One region of the Thiomicrorhabdus aquaedulcis genome, then DNA from elsewhere that is predicted to be linked to it. Evidence: riboswitches for the same ligand, from Rfam matches in the RefSeq annotation. Region 1 holds a riboswitch; the other holds the start of a gene.
What was found. A riboswitch is a leader RNA that binds a small molecule or an ion and turns the genes downstream of it on or off. The one in region 1 is predicted to bind thiamine pyrophosphate.
Positions count from the first base shown of each region.

Region 2: another riboswitch for thiamine pyrophosphate. It lies ahead of thiC (phosphomethylpyrimidine synthase ThiC); the one in region 1 lies ahead of EP181_RS02780 (TonB-dependent receptor).

Region 1 is NZ_AP018722.1:623,188-635,432, reverse strand. Features, by position in the region: gene pheT (phenylalanine--tRNA ligase subunit beta) at 1-2,006, opposite strand, end outside; gene pheS (phenylalanine--tRNA ligase subunit alpha) at 2,029-3,027, opposite strand; gene rplT (50S ribosomal protein L20) at 3,184-3,540, opposite strand; gene rpmI (50S ribosomal protein L35) at 3,555-3,752, opposite strand; gene infC (translation initiation factor IF-3) at 3,957-4,508, opposite strand; partial or broken gene thrS (threonine--tRNA ligase) at 4,604-6,534, opposite strand; gene EP181_RS02785 (HDOD domain-containing protein) at 6,710-7,606, opposite strand; TPP riboswitch at 7,734-7,852, shown strand; gene EP181_RS02780 (TonB-dependent receptor) at 7,984-10,059, shown strand; gene EP181_RS02775 (hypothetical protein) at 10,108-10,377, shown strand; gene pnuC (nicotinamide riboside transporter PnuC) at 10,364-11,044, shown strand; gene EP181_RS02765 (phosphotransferase) at 11,075-12,043, opposite strand; gene EP181_RS02760 (protein-L-isoaspartate O-methyltransferase family protein) at 12,233-12,245, shown strand, end outside.
Region 2 is NZ_AP018722.1:1,314,782-1,327,026, forward strand. Features, by position in the region: gene EP181_RS12870 (2-oxo acid dehydrogenase subunit E2) at 1-127, shown strand, start outside; gene lpdA (dihydrolipoyl dehydrogenase) at 142-1,935, shown strand; gene EP181_RS06045 (thymidine phosphorylase family protein) at 2,036-3,535, opposite strand; TPP riboswitch at 3,689-3,787, shown strand; gene thiC (phosphomethylpyrimidine synthase ThiC) at 4,099-5,904, shown strand; gene EP181_RS06055 (FAD-dependent oxidoreductase) at 5,904-7,055, shown strand; gene thiS (sulfur carrier protein ThiS) at 7,039-7,236, shown strand; gene EP181_RS06065 (thiazole synthase) at 7,244-8,095, shown strand; gene EP181_RS06070 (response regulator transcription factor) at 8,128-9,000, opposite strand; gene EP181_RS06075 (CsiV family protein) at 9,556-10,203, opposite strand; gene mfd (transcription-repair coupling factor) at 10,236-12,245, opposite strand, start outside.

The DNA.
Region 1 (12,245 bases):
GGATGCAATTGGCCAATAAACCCAACTTCCATGCCATCTTTTATCAAACTGGCCGATTGACCTGGGTGCAGTGCGGGGTTTTGCGTTGGGGCAAAACGAATTTTACCCAACTGGTGACTCATTCTTAACAGGGTTTCCACGTCGCCTTTTAGATCGTAAAAATCGACGTTGCGCGTCACTTCATCCCAGCCCGAATTGGCTATAGAACCGACAATCGCCGCCCCTATCATCGGGACTTGGCTGGCTCCGGTTGGATCGGATTCGTTCTTGTAAAACACCAAGCCCGACTCAAAAATACGCACACGCGGCTGTTGGCGATTTTGATTGTAAGCAATGGTTTTGACCAGGCCTGGTAACAACGTAGTGCGCATGGCTTTCATGTCATCAGAGATTGGGTTTTGCAATACCACGTAGGGCAAATCGGGTGCTAAAAGTTTTTGCTTGTCTTCTTCAACAAAACTGTAGGTCACCACTTCGTTAAAGCCGCGCTGCACCAATGCGGTTTTAAGGGCGTACAACGCCTGTTCCGACTCGGGCAATTCATTCAGCGTCATCGGTGCATTTACCGGGGTTTCGGGCAAATTGTTGTAGCCATACAAACGACCAATCTCTTCAATCAAGTCCATCTCAATCGCCATGTCAAAACGGTAGCTGGGCGCGGTTAAACTCCAACCTTGATGGGTGGTGCGCATGGCAAAGCCCAAACGGGCAAAGATGCTTTCAACCTGCTCATCACTGACCGCAACGCCTAAACGCTGGGCAATTTTTTCACGACGTAGCTCAATCACTGCGGGTTTGGTCAAGTGCGCTTCACTCACCATTGCTACTACCTGACTGGCATTGCCACCGGCAATTTGGGTAAACAAACTTAACGCACGGTTCAGCGCGCGCTCGGGCAGTTGCGGGTCAACGCCACGTTCAAAACGGTGTGAAGAATCAGTGTGCAAACCATATTGACGCGCCTTACCTGTGACCGAAAGCGGTGAAAAATGCGCGCATTCAAAGAAAATAGCCTGGGTTTTTTCAGTAACCGATGTGGCCAAACCACCCATAATACCCGCCAACGCAATCGGCCCAGAGTCGTCGGCAATCACCAAGGTTGTATCCTTTAGTGTTAGCGTTTTTTCGTCTAGGGTTACTAGGGTTTCCCCCATTTTGGCAAGGCGCACAACGATAGCACCCTGTAAGGTGTCCAAATCAAACGCGTGCATAGGTTGCCCTAGTTCAAGCAACACGTAGTTGGTAATGTCTACCACCAAACTCACCGAGCGCAACCCAGAACGTTGTAACTTTTGCACCAACCAACGCGGCGAAACGGCTTGCGGGTTGTATTGTGTGACCACGCAACCCAAATACTTTGGACAGGCTTGGGGTTCAAGCACGTTAATAGCTTGTGAGCAGGCCTGGTCAGAAGGCATCTCAACCATGGCAAACGGTTCGCTAAAAGGCGCTTGGCTTATGGCCGCAACTTCACGTGCCAATCCTTCTACACTCAAGCAGTCGGCACGATTTGGGGTTAAATCCACTTCAATGATTGTGTCGTTTAGCCCTAAATACTCGCGAACATCCAAACCAATGGGCGCGTCTGCCGGCAAAACGTGCAAACCGTCTACGCCGTCGTCGGGCAAACCTAACTCGCTTGCACCACACAGCATTCCATTAGACGGAACGCCGCGTAACTTAGCCTTTTTAATTTGAAAATCTCCAGGCAACACCGCCCCAACCATGGCGCAACACGCTTTCATGCCGACCACAACGTTTTTAGCGCCACAGACAATTTGCACGGGCTCATCGGCGCCCACGTCCACCTGAGTGACGTTTAACTTATCCGCATCGGGGTGTTTTTCTACCGCCAAAACCTGCCCGACCACCACGTGGGTAAACGCACCGGCCACAGGTTCTAAACCATCTACTTCTAGGCCAGCCAAACTTAATTCTTCTGATAACGTGTGGCTGTCCCAATCCGGATTAACCCACTCTCTTAACCAATGTTCACTTAATTTCATAATGTATTCTCACCAGGCCTGGTTAGTTAAATTGCTTTAAAAAACGTAAATCATTTTCAAAGAATTGGCGTAAATCTTTTACGTTATAGCGCAGCATCGCCAAACGCTCCACGCCCAAACCAAAGGCTAAACCGGTGTACTCCTCCGGATCAATGCCCACATTTTTTAACACATCAGGGTGCACCATGCCGCAACCCAAAACCTCTATCCAACGGCCGTCACCAAATAAATCGGTGGCAATATCCACTTCGGCCGAAGGCTCGGTAAACGGAAAATAGGACGGTCTAAAACGGGTTTTAAGATTATCGTCCTCAAAAAATTGACGTAAAAATTCAATTAATAAAGCACGTAATTGCGCAAAACTGGCGTTTTTCTCAATAATCAACCCTTCTACCTGGTGAAACATGGGTGTATGCGTTTGATCCGAATCGCAACGATAGACGCGACCAGGCGCAATAATGCGCATAGGCGGCTGTTTGTTTTCCATGGTTCTAATTTGCACACCCGACGTGTGCGTGCGTAATACCGTGGTTTCGTTTATGTAAAACGTGTCGTGCATGGCGCGCGCTGGATGAGTTTCTGGAATGTTTAAAGCTTCAAAATTATGCCAATCATCTTCAATTTCGGGGCCGGTTTCAATATCAAAACCCGCTTTTGAAAACAAGGTTTCAATGCGATGTAAGGTGCGAGTAACGGGGTGCAAACTGCCCACGTCCACGCCTCGGCCTGGCAGAGTGACGTCAATGGTCTCTTCGGCCAATTGTTTGGCGAGTTTTTCATTGTCCAGTGCATGCTTTTTAGCGTTTAAAAGTCCCTGCACAGCCTGTTTAGCGTCGTTAATAATCTGTCCGGCTTTAGGACGTTCTTCATCGGAAAGCTTGCCCAACATTTTCATCATGTCGGTCAGTTCGCCCTTTTTACCAAGGTACTGAACGCGAATTTCATCGAGTTTAACCAACTCAGTCACCGATGCAACGGCATCTTGTGCTTGAGCAATAATTTTTTGCAGTTGTTCTTGCATGCGTAACGGCCTCAAATCGATACCAAATGGATATTAAACAAAGTAGGCGCGCCGACCTACTCTCTTTAATATCCAATTCTTAACAAAAAAAATAGGGGACCTAAGCCCCCTAATGGTTGTAAACGGCCAAAGCCGCTTACCAAAACAACACAGCAATTACACTAAAGCGGCTTTCGCTTTTTCTGCAATGGCGCTAAACGCTACGGCATCGTGAATTGCAATATCCGATAGAACCTTACGGTCAATCGCGATACCGGCTTTGTTTAAGCCATCAATAAAACGGCTGTATGTCATTTGATTCATACGAGCTGCAGCGTTAATACGCGCAATCCATAGACGACGGAACTGACGCTTTTTAGTGCGACGGTCACGGTAGGCATACTGACCTGCTTTAATAACGGCTTGTTTAGCAACACGGAAAACCTTGCTGCGTGCGCCGTAGTAACCTTTGGCGGCTTTTAATACTTTATTGTGTCTGCGTCGAGCAACGACACCTCTTTTAACTCTTGCCATTTTCTAATCTCTCCTTACGCGTACGGTAACATACGGCGAACCATCGCCACATCATGATCATGAATCATACTTCCTGAACGCAACTGACGTTTACGCTTAGAAGATTTTTTGGTCAAAATATGACGTAGGTGAGATTGTTTACACTTGAAACGACCTGAGCCAGTTTTTTTGAAGCGCTTTGCAGCACTGCTGTTTGTTTTCATCTTTGGCATTGAATGAAACTCCGCATTTAGTGAATCCTATTAAAAGGTCACTTCTTTTTTAAAATGGCAACAAATAAAACATCATTGCCTTTCGGGTACAACGAACAGCACTGAGGTAGCTGCACCAGAAACTTGGCTAAAGCGTTAGCTTTAAACCAAGCCCCGACTGTTGTGTTGGTAAAAACTTAATTTTTATAAAATTAAAAAATTAAATTATTTACCTTTTTTTGTTGGGGCGACCATCATTTGTAATGAGCGGCCTTCCATTTTCGGCATCTGTTCAACGACGGCAACGTCTTGAATGTCCTCACGAATACGTTCCAACATCTTCATTCCCAGTTCCTTATGGGTGATTTCACGACCACGGAACCAAATGGTTACCTTGACGCGATCACCGTTATTTAGGAATTTCAGCAGGTTGCGTAGTTTGACCTGATAATCTCCCTCCTCAGTTCCTGGGCGAAATTTAACTTCTTTTACTTGCACTTGCTTTTGATTTTTCTTAGCTTCGTGCTGTTTTTTCTGTTGCTGGTAAAGGTATTTACCATAATCCATAATCTTACAGACTGGAGGCGTGGATTTAGAAGAAATCTCAACTAAATCTAACCCGGCTTCTCTCGCGGCTTCTAACGCCTCTTTAAGTGGAACTATACCGGCTTGCTGACCCTGAGCGTCCGTTAAACGAACTTCTGATGCGCTAATGGCTTCATTGATGTTATCTTTGGGTGCTTCAGGTTGCTGTGGTCTTCCACGGCCTCTTTTAATTGCGATAGCAATATCCTCCAGTTATAAAAAATTCTTTGGTGATCTGTGTAACTCAACCGTTTTATAAAACATTTTCTTAAATAATGATTAAAAAATTAGTTAGTTTGAGTTGCACGACCTAGGTTAGCAATGTCGGCGTTGAGCATGTCAATCACCTGCTGAACATTAAGGCTGCCTAGGTTTTCACCGCCACGCGCACGAACGTTGAGTGTTCCATCCGCCACTTCTTGATCGCCTACAACCAAAATGTACGGAACGCGCTGCATTGTGTGTTCGCGGATTTTAAACCCAACCTTCTCATTTCTCAAGTCCGATTCGACTCTAAACCCCTGTTTTTTCAGTTTTTTGCTGATTTCGATCACATATTCTTTGTGTGATTCAGAAATTGGCGCAATTACCAACTGGATTGGGGCTAACCAAGTCGGAAACTTGCCTTCGTAATGCTCAACTAAAATCCCTACAAAACGCTCCAACGAACCCAAAATAGCACGGTGAATCATTACGGGATGATGCTTTTCATTATCTTTGCCAATGTACACCGCGTTTAAGCGTTCGGCTTGCGTCATAGAGAAGTCTAATTGAATGGTGCCGCACTGCCACACTCGTCCAATACAGTCTTTAAGTTGAAACTCAATTTTAGGTCCGTAAAACGCCCCTTCACCGGGTTGTAAATCGTAGTCTAAACCAGCGTCTTTTAGCGTGGCTTCGAGCGCGCTTTCGGCTAAATCCCAAACGTCGTCAGACCCTACGCGTTGCTCTGGACGGGTTGAAAACTTAACCGCAATATTGTCAAACCCAAAGTCGGCGTAGGTTTCAAAGACTAGGTCGATACACGCCTGCACTTCTTGTTTAATTTGCTGTTCAGTACAAAAAATATGCGCGTCGTCTTGGGTAAACGAACGCACACGCATTAAGCCGTGCAACGTGCCAGAAGGCTCGTTACGGTGAACCGTACCAAACTCAGCAATGCGCACTGGCAAGTCGCGGTAACTGTGCAAATGGCGGTTGTACACTTGAATGTGACCTGGGCAATTCATGGGCTTTACCGCGTAATCACGATTGTCGGTTTCGGTGGTAAACATGTTGTTTTTAAACTTGTCCCAATGCCCCGATTTTTCCCATAAAGAGCGGTCTAAAATATACGGGGTGCGAATCTCTTCGTAATCGTTGGCCACCAATTGACCACGCATGTACTCTTCCACCACACGATACAACGTAGTGCCTTTAGGGTGCCAAAAGGCCATTCCCGGCGCTAAGTCTTCAAGGTGAAATAAATCTAAAGTTTTACCCAGTTTGCGGTGATCGCGTTTTTCGGCTTCTTCCATCATCACCAAATAGTCTTGCAGTGCGGGCTTGTCGACAAACGCCACTCCGTAAATGCGCTGTAACATTTTATTGTCTGAGCTACCGCGCCAGTAAGCACCGGCTACGTGTGTGAGCTTAAAGGCTTTAATAAAACCCATATTAGGCAGATGCGGGCCTACACACATGTCAATGTATTCTTGATGATGGTAAAAACCAAATTGGGTTTCTTCGCTTAAACCGTCTATAAGTTCTAATTTATAGTCTTCACCACGGTCTTTAAAAATTTGAATGGCTTCTGCGCGCGGGGTCATTTGTTTAACCACGTCGTACTTGGTTTTGGCCAAAGCCTCCATGCGTGCCTGAATACTGGCTAAATCGTCAGGGGCGATTTTTCTTCCATGTCGATATCGTAGTAAAAACCGTTTTCAATCACCGGCCCAATGGCCATTTTAATGTTTGGATACAGCTGCTTAAGCGCGTGACCTAAAAGGTGCGCGCATGAGTGGCGCATAATATGCACGCCATCGGCGTCTTTCATGGTAATAAGCTCTACGGACGCATCGCTTTCAATCACATCACTGGCGTCTTTAAGCTGGCCGTTAACACGCCCTGCCACCGTGGCTTTTGCCAATCCCGTGCCGATGCTTTGTGCTACTTGCATGACTGAAACAGGGTGTTCAAAAGATTTTGTCGAACCGTCTGGCAGGGTAATAATAGGCATGAATGTCTTCTCTTTGATGTTCTGTATTGTTCTAGGGGACGCGAACGCACTTAAAATTTAGCTAGGTATTTTAGCATTTTCTAATTTAGAACGGTTAATGATTTAACCGTTCTTGACGCTATATAAACATTACTTATTAAGGTTCGATACTTGACCAGGCCTGGTCAAAGGTTATTTAAGCCATTTCAAGGGCTTGCGCTTCGGATTGTGCGCGTTCAATCAGTTGGTCATATTGTTCAAGACTTAACCCCACGTACGCCAGCGCTGCTAATAACGTTTGAGTTGGATTGGCACGGTCTTCGGGCGATAAATCGACCACTCCGTTATCAAAACCCAGCCTAAAAACCGCTTGCTCGGCTAAAAAGGTTAAATACGCGTACGCTTTAAATTCGTCTGGGGCTTTGTGCGGCGCATGATGAAACGCCACCCCAACAATAATAGCTTTGGGAAACTTCCACTGTTGCAACAACCGCGCACTTAAAATGGGGTGTTGCACACCAAAAAACTCGGTTTCGGCGGCCAGCAATTTAGCCACATCAAAATCGGCCTGCTTAATAACATCTAAATACGCTGGCCGATTCTCAACCGCCATTAGATAGATGCCAATATCGTGCATAAGCCCGGCCAAAAAGGCCTCACCGGCGTTAAGATGCAATGCATTAGCCAAAGCTTGCGCCATAAACGCCGACAACATAGCGTGCTTTAAGAAATGCGCCTCGCTAAACGGCGGCTTACTTTTAAAACTGGTTTTGTAGTTTACGGCGTGCGCCATCACTCGCACGTCTTTTATGCCAATGCGCACAATGGCTTCGGACAAATCACTGATTTGCGTGCCCATAGAATATTTAGCGGTGTTTACCATGCCAATTAAACCGGCCGCCAATCGCGGGTCTAACGCAATCAGATGAACGACGTCTTGTATTTTTAATTCAGTATCGTGGGTTAACGCGTATTCGAGCTTAACCAATGCGTCTGGAAAATGCGGTAAATCGTCCAAATCCTTTAACCGCTCTAAAATGGCCTTACCCACCAAAGGCTGCGCAATATCTGTTTTAAGGGCGATGTCTATCATAAGTATTTACTCTAATTACTCACTTAATTTAACTCATTAAATTGCTGCGTAACAACAAGACTTTTTGACCAAGCAGTTAATTTTAAATGAAAACTGGCCGGGCAATACGATAGAATAATGCAAAATTTACAACGCCTAGGGGCGGCTTAGTATCAAGATACGATGGCCTGAGATTTCAGTACACTGAAAAACCCTATGAACCTGATCCAGATCATACTGGCGTAGGGACAGGCTAACGCTCATCATCAAACGTGCATTAACGTCATGCGTAACCGTTGAATATTGCTCTAATAATATTAACGATTATAAACCGTCCCTTTTGCTCATTTTGCCTGTGTTGCGCGCACCTGTCCTTTTATTTATTAAAAGGAACCACCATGCCAACACATCGCCCCAAACTCAGCTCTCTTAGCCTAGCGCTTGCCAGCGTCTCTACCAGCGTTTTTATAAGCGCACTTGCCACGCCACTTTACGCCGCAGAACAACTGCCCCAAGTAACCGTAAGTGCCGACCTGCGCGAAACTGCACAACAAGACATGCCTGCTTCGGTGAGTGTTTACACCCAAACCGACCTGCAAGACCAAGGTGCAACGCATTTTGATGACGTGTTATTAAAAACCCCCAACGTCAACTATTCAGGTCAAAGCTCACGAGCGCGTCACATTCAAATTAGAGGCATGGGCGAACGCGATGAATACACCGGCGCGCCCAACAGCAGCGTGGGTTTTGCCATAGACGACATCGATTTTAGCGGCATTGGCATGACCGGCAATCTTTTTGACGTTAAACAAGTCGAAGTTTTACGCGGCCCGCAAAACACCCGTTACGGCCAAAGTGCCATTGGCGGGCTGGTTAACATTCAAACCAACGACCCTACCGCCCATGAAGAAGGCATGGCCGAACTTACCCTGGGACAAGACAATTTAAAAGAATTTGGCCTAGTCACCAGCGGACCATTTAGCGCTAAAGAGGGTGCTCCGCAATACCGAATTTCGGTATTTAAACACGGCAGTGACGGTTTTAGAACCAACGACACGTTAGACAAAACCGACACCAACGGCCGTGACGAACTTAATGTGCGCGCCAAATTTCGTTTAACGCCAAACCCAAATACGTTAGTGGATGTGTCGCTGATTCACGCCGATTTAAACAATGGCTACGACGCCTTTGCACGCGATAACAGCTTTACCACTCTATCAAACGAACCCGGAAAAGACACTCAATTGTCTAACGCTGGCTCGGTAAAAGTCGTGTCCACTGCCAACCCCGATTACGTTCTTACCAGCAAAACCAGCTTGGCAAACTCGGACATGGTGTACAGTTACGATGATGACTGGACAGCCGATTCAATCGGTGCATACCGCAACGACAAAATGCGACGCACCGTAAGCCAAGAAATCAGGCTTACCTCTACCGAATCGTCACGACTATTTAAACAATCGACCGACTGGCTGATGGGCGTTTATGGCTCAAACCTTGAAGAAACCAACGATACTGAGTATTACGCCACATCAAGCAGTGAGTTTAGCTTGCAAAAAGTCGCTGGTTTTGGGCAGTTAGACTATGCAATGACCCCCAAAGCCACTTTAACAGGCGGGTTGCGGATTGAACAAAACACCAGTCAATTTAGCAACAGCAACAACGAAAATTACACCCCTGAAGAAACCTTATGGGGCGCAAACGTAAGTTACAGTTATAAATACAACGCCACCCATACTGCGTTTACCGGCATCACTCGCGGCTATAAAGCCGGCGGCTTCAATCCCGGCCAACCGTCTGGCACATCAAATGAATATCTACGCTTTGATGCAGAAACGTTACTCAACTATGAACTGGGCTTAAAATCAGACTTTGCCTCATTAGGCTTAAAAACCAATATTACCGCATTTTACATGGACAGAAGCAATCCACAGCTGGACGGTTATACCTATGACCCATCTTCGTTTACCAATTATGTTTTTTACACCGAAAACTTTGACTCCGCAAACAGCTATGGCTTAGAAGGTGATTTTTCATGGCGAGCGCACCGTTCGCTTACGGTGTTTGGTAGCTTAGGCTTAATGCAAACTCAAGTTAACGGAACTCCTCTAAACTCAGGGTTTACCATTAGCGGCCGTGAGGCGGCGCATGCGCCAAGCTATCAACTTAACGTAGGTGCAAAATACCGCCACGCATTAGGTTACTTTGCCCAAGCCGATGTAACAGGTGTTGATAGTTTTTATTTTGACAATACCCACAATATTCAATCGGATGCCTATCGCTTAATTAATGCACGCTTAGGCTATGAAACCAAAGACTACGAAGTATACGTATGGGGCAAAAACCTTACTGACGAAACCTACGCAACCCGCGGTTTTTATTTTGACTTTAATGCGCCCTATACTAACCCTTCTGAATACAATCGCCTAGGCGACCCAAGGCAAGTCGGTGTTACGGCTCGCGTGTACTTTTAACATGTGCTTACCGCAAACAAACCACTCAATATATAAACGAGAAAATCTATGAAAATTTCTGTCGACATCAGTATGTACCCGCTTACAGAGCAATATTGCCAACCCATTATTGCGTTTATTGACCGTTTAGAAAGTCACCCTTTGGTGAGCGTGCAGCGCAACAGTATGTCTACCCATATTTATGGTAACTATGTGGATGTAATGACCACGCTTAATGCAGAGATTTTGAGTGTTTTAGAACAGATACCTCAAACGGTGTTTGTGATAAAACTGATTGGCACAGACCGCGAAAAAGCCGTAATTGATGCTTGCAACTGATGGCGTATTTAACAACTTACTAGCCACTCTTGCCGCGCAATCTGGCTGGGAATGGTTGGCCGCAGGCTTGGGGATTCTGTACGTTATTCTAGCCGCCAAAGAATCCATTTGGTGTTGGCCGGCGGCGTTTATTAGCACGGCGATTTACACCTGGCTGTTTTGGTCAGGCCTGCTGCCAATGCAAGCGTTGCTTAACGCGTATTACCTTATTATGGCGGTGTACGGTTTTATTATTTGGCGCGGTCATAAACCCCGCACGGCAAATTCACCATTACCGCAAGCGTCGGTCACATCGCTTCAATCACCCCCTGCGCAAACAAACTTGGTTATTTCAACCCGCTCGTGGCCGTTTCATGTTGCGTTTGTATGTGTGGGCGTGCTGTTAAGCGTGGGGATTGGTGGGTATTTAGCCACATTTGAAAACGTGCGTTTGCCTTATTTAGACGCCACCGTTACGGTATTCTCTGTAATGAACACCGTGTTAATGGCGCGTAAAGTACTCGAAAACTGGTTATATTGGATAATAATTGATTCGGCCGCCATTGCACTGTATTGGCAAACCGGTTACTACGTTACTATTGTGATGTTTAGCGTTTATTTAGCGTTGGCCGTGTACGGTTATTTGCATTGGAAAAACCTCTACAAAAAACACTCCAAAACCAATTAACCCGCCGTCGTTGCAAGCACGCAACCCACCTCACTCATGCACGTCAAACGCATCAAACACCTCAAATACGTGCGGGTGCGCCATCCAATCGTGTAAATTGCACGAGCCTAACACCTGCATTTTGTACAGCAAAAACCGATACAACCCCCTTACCTTTTGTAAATTGGGCACATCGTGTACTTGGCCGTAGTGCTGCATAAACACCTTAGCGTGCGCAGGGGTAAGCAGGTATTCCAGCATCACCAGCTCTAGGGTTTTGGGTGCCCACACCATCGCATCCAAATCAACCAGGCCTGTTAACTGGCCGTTTTGCTGTAAAAACTGATCCCAACGTAAATCCACCATTAGCGGCACAAAAACCGATTCATTTAACTGCGCCAAATTGGCTTGCAATGCCAACCACACAGCACGTTCTTGCGCATCGTCACTTAGCAAGTTTTGCACGGTATTAAACAACTGACCAGGCCAGGCCAGCGCATTATTATCCTTGCTATCGTTGTCATCCTGGTTATTGGCTAAATGTAACGCCCCAAAATTCCGCTGAGTGTGCAAATGCAACTGCGCTAAATGCTGCGCCAACTGCTCAACCATAAGCGCTGTGACGTGATGCGCTTGCAGCGCGTTGCCTTGCATGCGTTCGGTTAGCAAAAACCCGGCAAAAGGCGCTTGTTCATTACCGCAAGCGTGCAACACCGGAACTTTCAGCAAACCCCAGCGCGCCATGTCTTTATAAGTGTGCTTAAAAGTTGCCAACTGTTGGGGTAAATTTAGCCCAAATAAGCCATGCATGCCGTTCCAAAAAACCGAATTTTTTAAATCTTGCGCTCGGCACAGTTTTAACACATAAGCTTTATTTAACGACTGGCTGTAAAGCGCCCAAAGGCTGTGCGTACTGTCTTCAAAGGCCTGAGGAATCGCTTGGCATTGCGTTACATGAGCAAACTCACCTTGCTTATCGGGGGCAATGTGCGTGTTAAGCCATTGGGTTAATGCGTTCAATTTAATGCCCCTTTTTTATAGGTTGTTTATGCAGAGTTTATGCGTCATTTTGGGGGTTATCGCCCAGGCTTAACAAATTCGGGTTAGCCTTGCTATTAATTTTGGATATAATAACGTGTTTGAAAGCCACACTTGTCACAATCCGCTTTTATCCAACTTTTATCCAAACCTCATTTTAAGGAACTTTTTATGAATTTAGAGC
Region 2 (12,245 bases), 690 kb from region 1:
TGAACCTAAACTGATTATGCCTTTTAGTGTGTCATACGATCACCGCGTGATTGATGGCGCAGAAGGGGTTCGCTTTACCACCAGCGTCGGCCAATATTTAACCGATATACGTCAATTGCTACTGTAATTGGGAGAGATTTAATGAGCAGTATAGTAGACATTCACGTCCCAGATATTGGCGACTTTGCCCAAGTAGAAGTCATTGAAGTGTTGGTTAAAGCCGGCGATGAAGTGATTCAAGACGACTCCATGCTTACGTTGGAATCGGACAAAGCCACCATGGAAATACCCGCACCGCACGCCGGAAAAGTGGTTGAAATGTACGTGTCCATTGGCGACAAAGTCGCGCAAGGCACCTTAATTGGCAAAATGGAAATTGCTAATATTCAATCGGTCAGTGCTAACGTAGAAGTCAGTGTGGGGTCAACGCCCACTGCGGCCTCTGCAACACAAGGGACAGTAGAGCAAACAGCTGCGGCATCCACCGCATTATCGGCAGATGATTTACCAGATGCCGATGTGCAATGCGAGTTATTGGTGTTAGGTTCAGGGCCCGGTGGTTACACGGCAGCATTTCGTGCAGCCGATTTAGGTAAAAACGTGGTGATGGTTGAACGTTTTGAACAGATTGGTGGCGTGTGTCTAAACGTGGGTTGCATTCCCTCTAAAGCGTTACTGCACATGTCGGTGATATTAAACGAAACCAAAGAGATGGGCGCGCACGGCATTACTTTTGCCGAGCCGCAGATTGATATTGATAAAATCAGAGCGTTTAAAGACGGCGTGATTAACAAGCTAACCAGCGGTTTATCAGGCCTGGCCAAAGCGCGTAAGGTTCAAGTGGTAACGGGTTACGGTAAGTTTACCTCGGCCAATACCGTAAGCGTTACCGCCGCCGACGGCTCGGTTAAAACCATTGCCTTTGAAAAAGCCATTATTGCGGCCGGTTCACGCGTGGTTAAACTGCCGTTTATTCCGCACGACGACCCACGCGTCATGGATTCGACCGGTGCCTTGGCGTTAGAAGAGATTCCTAAGCGTTTATTAGTGATTGGTGGGGGCATTATTGGGCTAGAAATGGCACAAGTGTACGATGCATTGGGTTCAAAAATCACCGTGGTCGAGCTAGGAGATACGATTATTCCGGGTGCTGACAAAGACATTAGCAAGCCGTTGCTTAAAAAGATTCAAAAGAAATACGAAAACATCTTTTTAAAATCCAAAGTGACGAATGTAGAAGCAACCGATGCAGGCCTGGTGGTTACGTTTGAGGGCAAAAATTGCCCAGCAACCGACACCTTTGACCGTGTATTGGTGGCGGTAGGTCGCGCAGCCAATGGCAAATTGATTGACGCAGACAAAGCCGGCGTAGCCGTTAACGACTGGGGCTTTATTGAAGTAAATGAGCGCCAAGAAACCAATGTGGGTCATATTTATGCGATTGGTGATGTGGTTGGTCAGCCTATGTTGGCACACAAAGCGGTGCACGAAGGTAAAGTAGCCGCCGAGGTTATATGCGGTTTGCCCAGCGCCTTTACGCCGATGAGTATCCCGTCGGTGGCTTACACCGATCCAGAAGTCGCTTGGGCGGGTAAAACCGAAGAGCAACTTAAAGCCGAAGGCATTGAGTATGAAAAGGGCGCGTTTCCTTGGGCAGCGTCAGGGCGTAGCTTAAGTTTAGGCCGTGATGAAGGTTTAACCAAAGCGATGTTTTGTGCGCAAACCCATCGTTTGCTCGGGTGCGGGATTGTTGGCCCTAACGCCGGTGAACTGATTGCCGAGGCAATGTTGGCGATTGAAATGGGCGCAGACATGCAAGATTTGGCACTGACCATTCACCCTCACCCAACGTTGTCCGAAACCCTAGGGTTTGCGGCGGAGATGGCCGAAGGCACAATTACCGATTTAATGCCGCCTAAGAAGAAAAAACATTAAATTAAATCAAATCAAATCAAATTAAATCGACCAGGCCTGGTAGATTTAATTTAAACTCTTTATTAAAACCCGTGCAAACGGGTTTTTTTTCGTGCAAAAGTTACTGTATGACAAAGCCGCAATCTTGTTGGGCGGCGTGTTTTGCAAATGCAAAGTCTGCTTCAAATTCAGCGTAAATGGTGTACAGTGGCGCGCCTTTTTTAAGGCTGTCCCCCAGTTTTTTATGCAGTTTAACCCCCGCACCTTGATCCATAGGCGCACCCGCTAGGCGTGCGATGTGGGCAATCACAAAATTATTAATGGCACTCACCACACCTTTACGCGGAGCTAGCACGGTAAAACTCAAATTACCTAATGTTAACAAGCTATGGTTACGACCTTGAGCATCCAAAATAGCGTTAAATTTTTCTAACGCTCGACCCGACTCTAAAATATCGCGTGCCATGTAATACCCTTGGCCGGCACGTACTTTGGCATCAAATTCAATAATTCTGCCCGCCAGTTGTAAGGCTTTTTCTTGTAAATGTTTAGACGCTTCTGGGTCATTTTTTAGTACCAATAAAACATCTTGCGCTTCTAAAACCGGGCCCACGCCTGCGCCAATGGGTTGTTGTCCATCGGTAATCATCACCTCTAAATGCAAGCCCATATTATCGCCTACGTATTCAAATAACTTGCGTAGTTTCATGGCCTTAGCGTAGCTGTGCACTTTAGCCGTAGGGCCCACAGGAATATCAATAATTAAATGAGTAATGCCGGCGGCGACTTTTTTAGACAAAATAGACGCCACCATTTGACCCGGAGAGTCCATCGAGAGTGGGCGCTCTACTGCAATTAAAATATCGTCTACCGGAGCAAGCTTGGCTGTGCCGCCCCACACCAAACAGCCACCGTGTTGTTTTACAATTCGTTGTAAGCTGACAATGTCCAATTCTACCTTGGCAAACACCTCCATAGTGTCGGCCGAACCCGCCGGCGATGTAATGGCGCGGCTGGAGGTTTTAGGCATTAACAAACCGTAACTGGCCACTATTGGCATCACAATTAAACTGGTTCGATTGCCGGGAATTCCCCCAATGCAATGCTTGTCACATACCATTCCACCGTCCCAATGAATCGTATCGCCGGTATTGACCATAGCTTGCGTTAGATACAAGACTTCTTCACGTTCCATATCCGATTCGGCGCAACCAACCAAATACGCAGTAATTTCAATTTTAGAGTAGCGATTATGATTAATGTCTTGAATAATTTCAAAGTACTCTGGATAGCTTAAGCGGTCACCCGAAATTTTACGGTGCACATACGACAGCGATTTAGGCTGAGTAGCATGACGAACTTTAACCAATGCACCTTCTGGCTGACCCAATTGGGCAAAGACCTGCTCGCTTAAACCAATTTGATCAAGAGCCGTAATTTTTTCATCGTCAACCACATTAAGAACAGCCACTACGGGCTGAGTTTCGCCGTTTAAATAAATCTCTATTTTATTCAGTGCTTGAAACCCTTGGCTTTGATAAATTTCACAATTACGATGTAAGTACGCGACGTTTTCGCGGTATGTGTCAATGGCAATGCGGCGTAACTTTAAAGTATCCATTATTTTCCCAGTGTGCTTAATGCATAAGATGCAAAGTAAAATCATACTGTTAAAGCAAAAAACATCACTTGATTTAAACGAATAATGTGTTTAACCAGGCCTGGTTAACGTGCAAAATTTGCAAATTTTGTTGTTCAGGTTATAATCAGCATTCGTTTTTTGTCGGAGTGCCTTTAGGCTGAGATCGCGCAAGCGGGATCCGTAGAACCTGATCTGGTTAGTACCAGCGAAGGGAACAATTGAATTTAAGTTGGTTTTTTTAGCCAACTTCTCCCAAAAAACCCCGCCACTTGGCCGTTAAACGCATTTATATTGAATGGGTTAACGGCAAGGTGAGCGGGGTTTTTTGCTCAGTTTTCTACACATGTCTTTAGAGCTTCGCCTACTTTTATATTTAATGTTTAAAAGGGCCAAGCCATGAACCAAATTAAACCCAGTAAAGAACAAACCCGTCGTGAAAGTCGTGCCAGTGCCGAGGCGTTTATTAACAACGTGTCTGGGCAATCGTTTCCCAATTCGCAAAAATTTACGTTGATGGCGCTTTGCACCCCATTAAAGTCGGCATGCGACAAATTACTGTCAGTTCAACGTACATTAGCGGTGAAAAAGATCAAGCGGTGTACGAGCACAACGATCCTGTTTGCGTGTACGACACCTCTGGAGCTTATACCGACCCTGCGATTACTATTGACGTTTACCAAGGGTTGCCCAAACTTCGCCAGGCCTGGATAGAGGCGCGCGGAGATACCGAAGTGTTAGATTCGGTGACCTCAAAATTTACCCAAGAACGTTTGGCCAATCAAGGGCTGGATCACATCCGTTTTGAAAACTTGCCCACGGTACGACGTGCCAAAGCGGGCAAAAACGTTACCCAAATGTACTACGCGCGCCAAGGCATCATTACCCCCGAAATGGAGTACATTGCCATTCGTGAAAACATGCAACGTGCGCAAGTGCGCGATGACCTGCTTAAACAGCAGCACCGTGGGCAATCGTTTGGGGCGAGCATTCCAAAAGACATTACCCCCGAGTTTGTGCGTGACGAAGTGGCGCGTGGCCGCGCCATTATTCCCAATAACATCAATCACCCCGAATCAGAACCGATGATTATTGGCCGTAATTTTTTAATCAAAGTAAACGCCAATATTGGTAACTCGTCGGTGGGTTCGTCTATTCCTGAAGAGGTTGAGAAAATGGTCTGGGCGACCAAATGGGGCGCAGATACGGTCATGGATTTATCTACCGGGCGCAACATTCACGAAACCCGCGAATGGATTATGCGTAACTCACCGGTGCCAATTGGCACGGTGCCGATTTATCAGGCGCTTGAAAAAGTTAATGGCGTGGCCGAAGACTTAACCTGGGAGATTTTTCGCGACACCTTAATTGAGCAAGCCGAGCAGGGAGTGGACTATTTTACGATTCACGCTGGCGTACTGTTGCGCTACATTCCCATGACCGCCAAGCGCGTGACCGGTATTGTGTCGCGTGGCGGCTCTATTATGGCCAAATGGTGTTTGGCGCATCATCAAGAAAGTTTTTTATACACCCATTTTGAAGACATTTGCGAGATTATGAAGGCCTACGATGTGAGCTTTTCGTTGGGCGATGGTTTGCGCCCCGGCTCAATCGCCGACGCCAATGACGAAGCACAGTTTGCCGAATTAGAAACGTTAGGCGAGCTAACGCACCTAGCCTGGAAGCACGATGTGCAGGTGATTATTGAAGGTCCTGGGCACATTCCTTTGCACATGATTAAAGAAAACGTCGAGCGCCAATTAGAAGTGTGTGGTGAAGCGCCGTTTTACACGTTAGGGCCGTTAACGACCGACATTGCACCCGGTTACGACCATATTACCTCGGCGATTGGGGCGGCCAATATTGGTTGGTACGGTTGCGCCATGTTGTGTTATGTCACCCCAAAAGAGCATTTGGGCTTGCCCAATAAAGACGATGTAAAAGAAGGGTTGATGGCCTATAAAATTGCCGCGCACGCCGGTGACTTGGCCAAAGGGCATCCTGGGGCGCAAATTCGTGACAACGCTTTGTCTAAAGCGCGCTTTGAATTTAGATGGGAAGACCAATTTAACCTCGGACTTGACCCCGAACGTGCGCGTGCGTACCACGACGAAACCATTCCACAAGAGTCGGGCAAAGTAGCGCACTTTTGTTCGATGTGCGGGCCTAAGTTTTGCTCGATGAAAATCAGCCAAGAAGTCCGTGATTACGCGGCCGAACAAGAGCGCGTTAAGGTGGCCAATGAAGGAAATATCACCGAAATTTCGCTTGAGAGCATTCAATTGGGTATGAAAGAAAAATCGCAACAGTTTCGCGATGCGGGCAGTGAGATTTATCAAAAGGAAGCGTAATGATGGCCAATCTTAACCAAAAGAGTAAGCCAAACATTGCCATTTTAGGCGCAGGCCTGGTCGGACGAATGTTGGCGGTAAGTTTAGCCAAAGACGTTGACCAGGCCTGCGATATTACGTTATACGACCAAGACGATGGTCACGCCACGCAAAGTGCGGGTTGGTTGGCGGCGGCGATGTTATCACCCGCAGCTGAATCAGCCGATGCGTCGATTGACATTATGCACATGGGCGAACGCGCTTTGCGCTTGTGGCCAGAGTTTTTGGCGCAACTGAGCACGCCGGTGTTTTTTCAGCAACAAGGCAGTTTGGTGTTGGCGTTTGAGCAAGACATGGGCGATTTACAACAGTTTAAAACGCGCTTAAAAAGCACCGATTACACGTTGGTAAACGCCCAAGATATTTTAGAGCTAGAGCCCGGCATTAACCGCCGTTTTAGCCACGGAGTGTTTTTACCCAACGAAGGCCAGTTGGACAATCGCGGGCTGCTGCTGGCGCTTAAAACCGAGTTGGTGTCGCTGGGGGTAACTTGGCACACCCAACAAACCATCGCATTAACCGCAACGGGTTATAGTGCAAATCACACCCCGCTGCCACAGTTCGACTGGGTGTTTGATTGCCGGGGTTTGGGGGCAAAGCCATTAAACGCCGTGCCAGCGTCAATGAGCGGCATTGCCAAAGCTCATTGTGAATTACGGGGGGTTCGCGGCGAGGTGATTCGTTTGCACGCGCCGCAGGTGCATTTAACCAGGCCTGTTCGTTTAATGCATCCGCGTTATCCGTTGTATATCGCTCCCAAGCCCAATGGGGTGTTTGTGGTGGGTGCCACGCAGTTAGAATCACAAGACCTACGCTTGCCCACAGTGCGTTCGGCGTTGGAGTTGTTGTCGGCTTGTTTTAGCGTGCACAGCGGATTTGCCGAGGCCGAAATTTTAAGCATGGACGCCGGTCTTAGACCGACTTATGTGAATAACGAACCGCGTATTGTGGTGCAAAATCGCACCGTGAGTGTGAACGGATTGTACCGTCACGGCTATTTATTAGCGCCACTGATGGTGCAAGCTTGCAAGCAGATTGTGCAAGGCATTCAAGATGATTCTTTACGGGATTTGTTGCAGTTTACGGAGTTTAGCTATGCACGTTTTGGTTAATAATCAACCGGTTGAGTTGGGGTGTGACACTCAATTATCCGTCGCGCTGACGCACTACGGCGCACAGCCTCCGTACGCTATTTTATTAAACGATCGTTTTTTACCGCAATCCGAACACGCGCACACTCAGCTTACGCAGGGCGATCGAATTGATGTAATTTGCGCCATTCAAGGAGGTTAATAACCTAATGACATTGACCGCACATAAACAAACCGCAATCAACGCACATACAGAGTTAAACACAGCCAACGAGGACGGCTTGGATATTTACGGCACCTTGTTAAGCAGTCGTTTATTTATAGGCAGTGCGTTGTATCCTTCGCCGCAGATTATGCAGCAAGCCATTGTGGCCTCAGGCGCACAGGTGGTGACGCTTTCGCTGAGTCGTCAAAACCCGGCCGCCAGCGGTGGTCAGGCGTTTTGGGACATTATTAAAGCGTTGGGATTGCATTTACTGCCCAATACCGCCGGCTGCCATTCGGTAAACGAAGCGGTGACCATGGCGCAGATGAGTCGCGAACTGTTTAAAACCGATTGGATTAAATTAGAGTTGGTGGGTGACGATTATAATTTGCAACCCGACCCGATTGATCTGGTAAAAGCCACCGAGGTTTTGCTAAAAGACGGTTTTAAAGTCTTGCCCTATTGCACCGACGATTTGGTGATTGCGCGGCATTTGGTGGAGCTTGGGTGCAAAGTTTTGATGCCGTGGGGTTCGCCCATTGGAACCGGCAAAGGTTTGCTTAACCCTTATGCGTTACAAGCGATTCGCGATCGATTTCCGCAGATTACCTTAATTGTCGATTCGGGGATTGGCCTGCCGTCGCACGCCTGTCAAGCACTTGAAATGGGGTTGGACGCGGTGTTACTCAATACCGCCGTGGCGCACGCTAAAGAGCCGGTCAGAATGGCGACCTCGTTTGCGCAAGCGGTTAAATCGGGGCGTAACGGATATTTAGCGGGCCCTATGGCGCAACGTAATACCGCCAGTCCGAGTACGCCTACCTTGGGTTCGCCTTTTTGGCATCATGAGGTTTAAGGTTACGGTTACGGTTACGTTTAAGGCTGTGTTTACAGCCCCTGTTTTTTCATGTCCAACACTTCGCCCTTGCCATTACCATTGTGATTGTTGACGCAGTTGTAAAGCTCAAGTTTTGAATTAACATTGTATTTATTAAAAATGTTTTTTACATGGGTTTTAACGGTATTAAGACTAACGCACAGTTCGTTGGCAATTTGCGGGTAGGGCGTGCCAGACAACACCCATTTAATGACCTTTTGTTCGGTTTGCGTGAGTTCTGGTGTATCGGTATTGACGCAGATACACTTTGAATAAAAAGCATCGTTTTGCTCATCGTACAAGGGTCTAAAAATAAGCTGTAACATGGCTGTAATTTTGTATAAATTAACTAAATTTGGCGTGTGATTGTGTTGATAAATATAGACAACGCAGCCAAATTTTTGTTCGGCAAAACTAAAAATAGGAAACGCCACCGCGCTTTCAAAACCCATTGAGGCCTCAAGTTCTTGGCATTGAGCGCGTGGTATGTCGCCGTCAAAAAAGTCTTCTAACGAACTTAATATAAAATGCCCTTTATGATTATTTAACTTTAAACCGTGAAGACGAATAAAGTTTTTTAAACTAAAGTGTTTTGGCTTAGCGTTGATTTTACGTAGATTTTTTAACAGTTGTCTTTCTTGATCTAACACAAACTCAAAGTGCAATTGATGATGGTGATTTAAACAAATAATGGCAAGTTTGCACCCAGTGACTTGTTCTATAAAGGGCACTTCTTGGTGCAATAATGCCTCTAAGCTGTGGCCGTTAATTAGGCAGGATTGAATATGAACCACTTTTTGCAAAAAGACCGCATCGTCTTCAATGTCGGGTTCAGACCAAGTATTTTTTATGGGTTGTAAGGTAGTCTGGTTTGCCTGTTGCATGACGTGTACACCTTTTTTTTCTAGCAAAAATCTGCATTAAAAAGTATTAATGTTTTTAAATAATAGTAGCTAATAAAGGGTGAGAGCGTATCACCTTAAAGGGTGATTTCAGGGTAAAAAACTATATTTTTTTAAATAAATTAGCGAAGTAACAACGAAAATGAACCAATTGGTTAAGTAAATAATTATATTAATTTACGTACTAATGTGCAGAAATAACTATTTTTAAAATTTATTTTTTACCAGTTAGAACCCATTTAAGTTGTACAAGATAAGTACAATTAAGGTGGAGATTTAAGGCTTTTTTGAGGGTTTTTTGCGCTAAGATGAGCCATTTTTTATAAAATTTTTTTATAACGATGGTTGATTTTTGTAGTTTTTAAATGGCTTTAATACTATTATACTAACACAGTTAATTCGTATTATTCAATTTATTCGTTTAAAAAATAGATACGCACATACCTATGTTAGGTATAAGCACATGCGCTTAAAAATTATAAATGGGGTAATGAGAACGACGCATTGGCGTTAAAGCGGGTTAGTGGTTAAAGCGCATCAGCTTTTGGGCGTGATTTGCACCAACACGCCAAACTGCGGGTGGTCAATGTAATGCAGTTCGCCAGGTTTTATTTTTCGGGCATCTTTTAAATTAAAACGCCAATGAGTTGGTAAGAGGTTGGCCGAAATTTTTTGATGGCGTGCAAAATCATCGCGTATGCGAGTGGGAATAATTTTATCTAACGTTAAATCAACGGCTACATGGGCAAAGCGAGTTTTGTACAGTTTAACCGTGCCGTTTAATTGCGAGCCAGTTTGCGCTGGTGCGTTAATGATTACACTGGGGCTTTTAGACGAGTTGCCTGCAGTTTGTGACCAGGCCTGGTGAAACAGAATTTTATACCCTTGTGAACCGCTCATTTTACTGACCACTTGGGTAAGGTTTTTGGGTGCTTGACCAATGCCTAATGGCGCACTGCCGATTTGCGAGAGCGACACACTGTTTTGAGTAGAAGGCTGTTCAACGTCGGCTGGCCAAACTTCTTCAGTCCAGGCTTTTTGAGTGTAGTTTTCAAACACAATCACTTCAATGTTGTAGTTTTCGGCCGCGTGCGCTGGGTTAAAGACCGTTAAAGTGAGTAGACTTATTAAGCCTACAAACACCCATCTTGGCATGGCAAACGTGGGAGTGGTAATGTTGTTCATAATAGTCAGCCTTTAAGGGTCTTTAAGGGTTTTTAATTCTGTTTAATGCTACGTAAGGTGTAATCAATTGCCGCCATACGGTGTTCTAGGGTGGGCATTGTATCTAAAAATTTTAATTCTGTTTGCCCTTTAAGCTGGTATTGCTTGGGTTGTGATTGAATGAGTTTAATGAGTTTAACCGGGTCAATGTCGGGTTGGCTGTTAAATTGAAAACGAATCATCGCCTCTGAAGCGTCGAGTTTAATAATGCCCATGGGTTCAATTTGCAATTTAATGTGCGTGACCGCCAGCAGGTTTTTAACCTGTTGTGGCAACAAACCAAAGCGGTCAATCATTTCAACTTCAAGCTCACGCAGTGCGTGCGTACTGCTGGCGCTGGCTAAGCGTTTGTAAAACACCAAACGGCTGTGCACGTCGGGCAGGTAATCTTCTGGAATAAGCGCAGGAATACCCAGATCCACTTCAGAGCCGGTGTGTAACGCCCGATTAAACTCGGGTTGCTTGCCGGATTTTAACGTTTTAACAGCGCGTTCTAACAGTTCGCTGTACAGAGTAAAGCCAATTTCTTGAATTTGTCCCGACTGGCCATCGCCCAGCAGTTCGCCTGCACCCCTAATTTCTAAATCGTGACTGGCCAGCATAAAACCCGCCCCCAAGGTGTCGTGTTTGGCAATGGCCGTAAGGCGTTTTTCGGCGTCTTTGCTGAGCATGGCTTTGCCGGCGGTAAATAAATAGGCGTAAGCACGATGGTGTGAGCGTCCGACGCGACCGCGCAGTTGGTGCAGTTGCGCCAAACCAAATTTATCGGCACGGTGAATTAAAATGGTGTTGGCAGTGGGAATGTCAATGCCGGTTTCGATAATGGTGGTGCACACCAAAATATTGTAGCGACGGTGGTAAAACGCTTCCATTACGTCTTCGAGTTCGCGCTCGTTCATTTGACCGTGCGCAAAGGTGACTTTAGCCTCGGGAATAAGCGCTTGAATGTGCTCGACCATCTGCTCAATTTTATTGACTTGGTTAAACAAAATATACACCTGACCACCGCGCCTAATTTCACGCAAAGAGGCTTCACGCGCCACGTCGTCGTTCCATTCTTGCACAAAGGTTTGCACCGCCAAACGTTTGGCCGGTGCGGTAGAGATAATGGATAAATCGCGCAGGTCGTTCATGGCCATGTTTAAGGTTCGCGGAATGGGCGTGGCGGTCATGGTGAGCACGTCTACTTCGGCGCGCATTTTTTTAAGCTGCTCTTTTTGTCTTACGCCAAAACGGTGTTCTTCGTCAATGATAATAAGGCCAAGATTTTGGTATTGCACCTCTTTTTGAATCAGCTTGTGGGTGCCGATAATAATATCGACTTGCCCAGCTTTTAGCGCCTCAAGGGTAACTTTTTGCTCTTTGGCCGATTGAAAACGTGACAGGGCTTCGATGCGAATCGGCCAATCTGAAAATCGGTTTCTAAAGTTTTCTAAATGCTGTTGCGCCAATAATGTGGTGGGCACCAAAATGGCGACTTGTTTGCCATCGTACGCGGCCATAAAGGCGGCACGCATGGCCACTTCGGTTTTACCAAAGCCCACGTCGCCGCAAATGAGTCGGTCCATGGGTTTGTCGCTGCGCATGTCCAAATACACCGCTTCGATGGCTTGCTGTTGGTCGGGAGTTTCTTCAAACGGAAAGCTGGCGCAAAAGCGTAAGTATGCGTCTTGCGGTGTTTTAAAAGAGTAACCAGGCCTGGCGGCACGCTGGGCGTAAATATCGAGCAGCTCGGCGGCCACATCAAAGACTTTTTCGGCGGCTTTGCGTTTGGCTTTTTCCCACTTGTCAGTGCCCAGCTTGTGCAGTGGCGCGCTTTCTGGGGTGGCACCGGTGTAGCGACTGATAAAATGCAACGAGGTAACGGGCACGTATAATTTGGCTTGGCCGGCGTATTCAATGGTTAAAAACTCACGCAGTTCGCCACGAATGTCCAAGGTTTGCAAGCCTAAATAGCGTCCAACTCCGTGGTCTATGTGGACAATGGGGCTGCCAATGTCCAG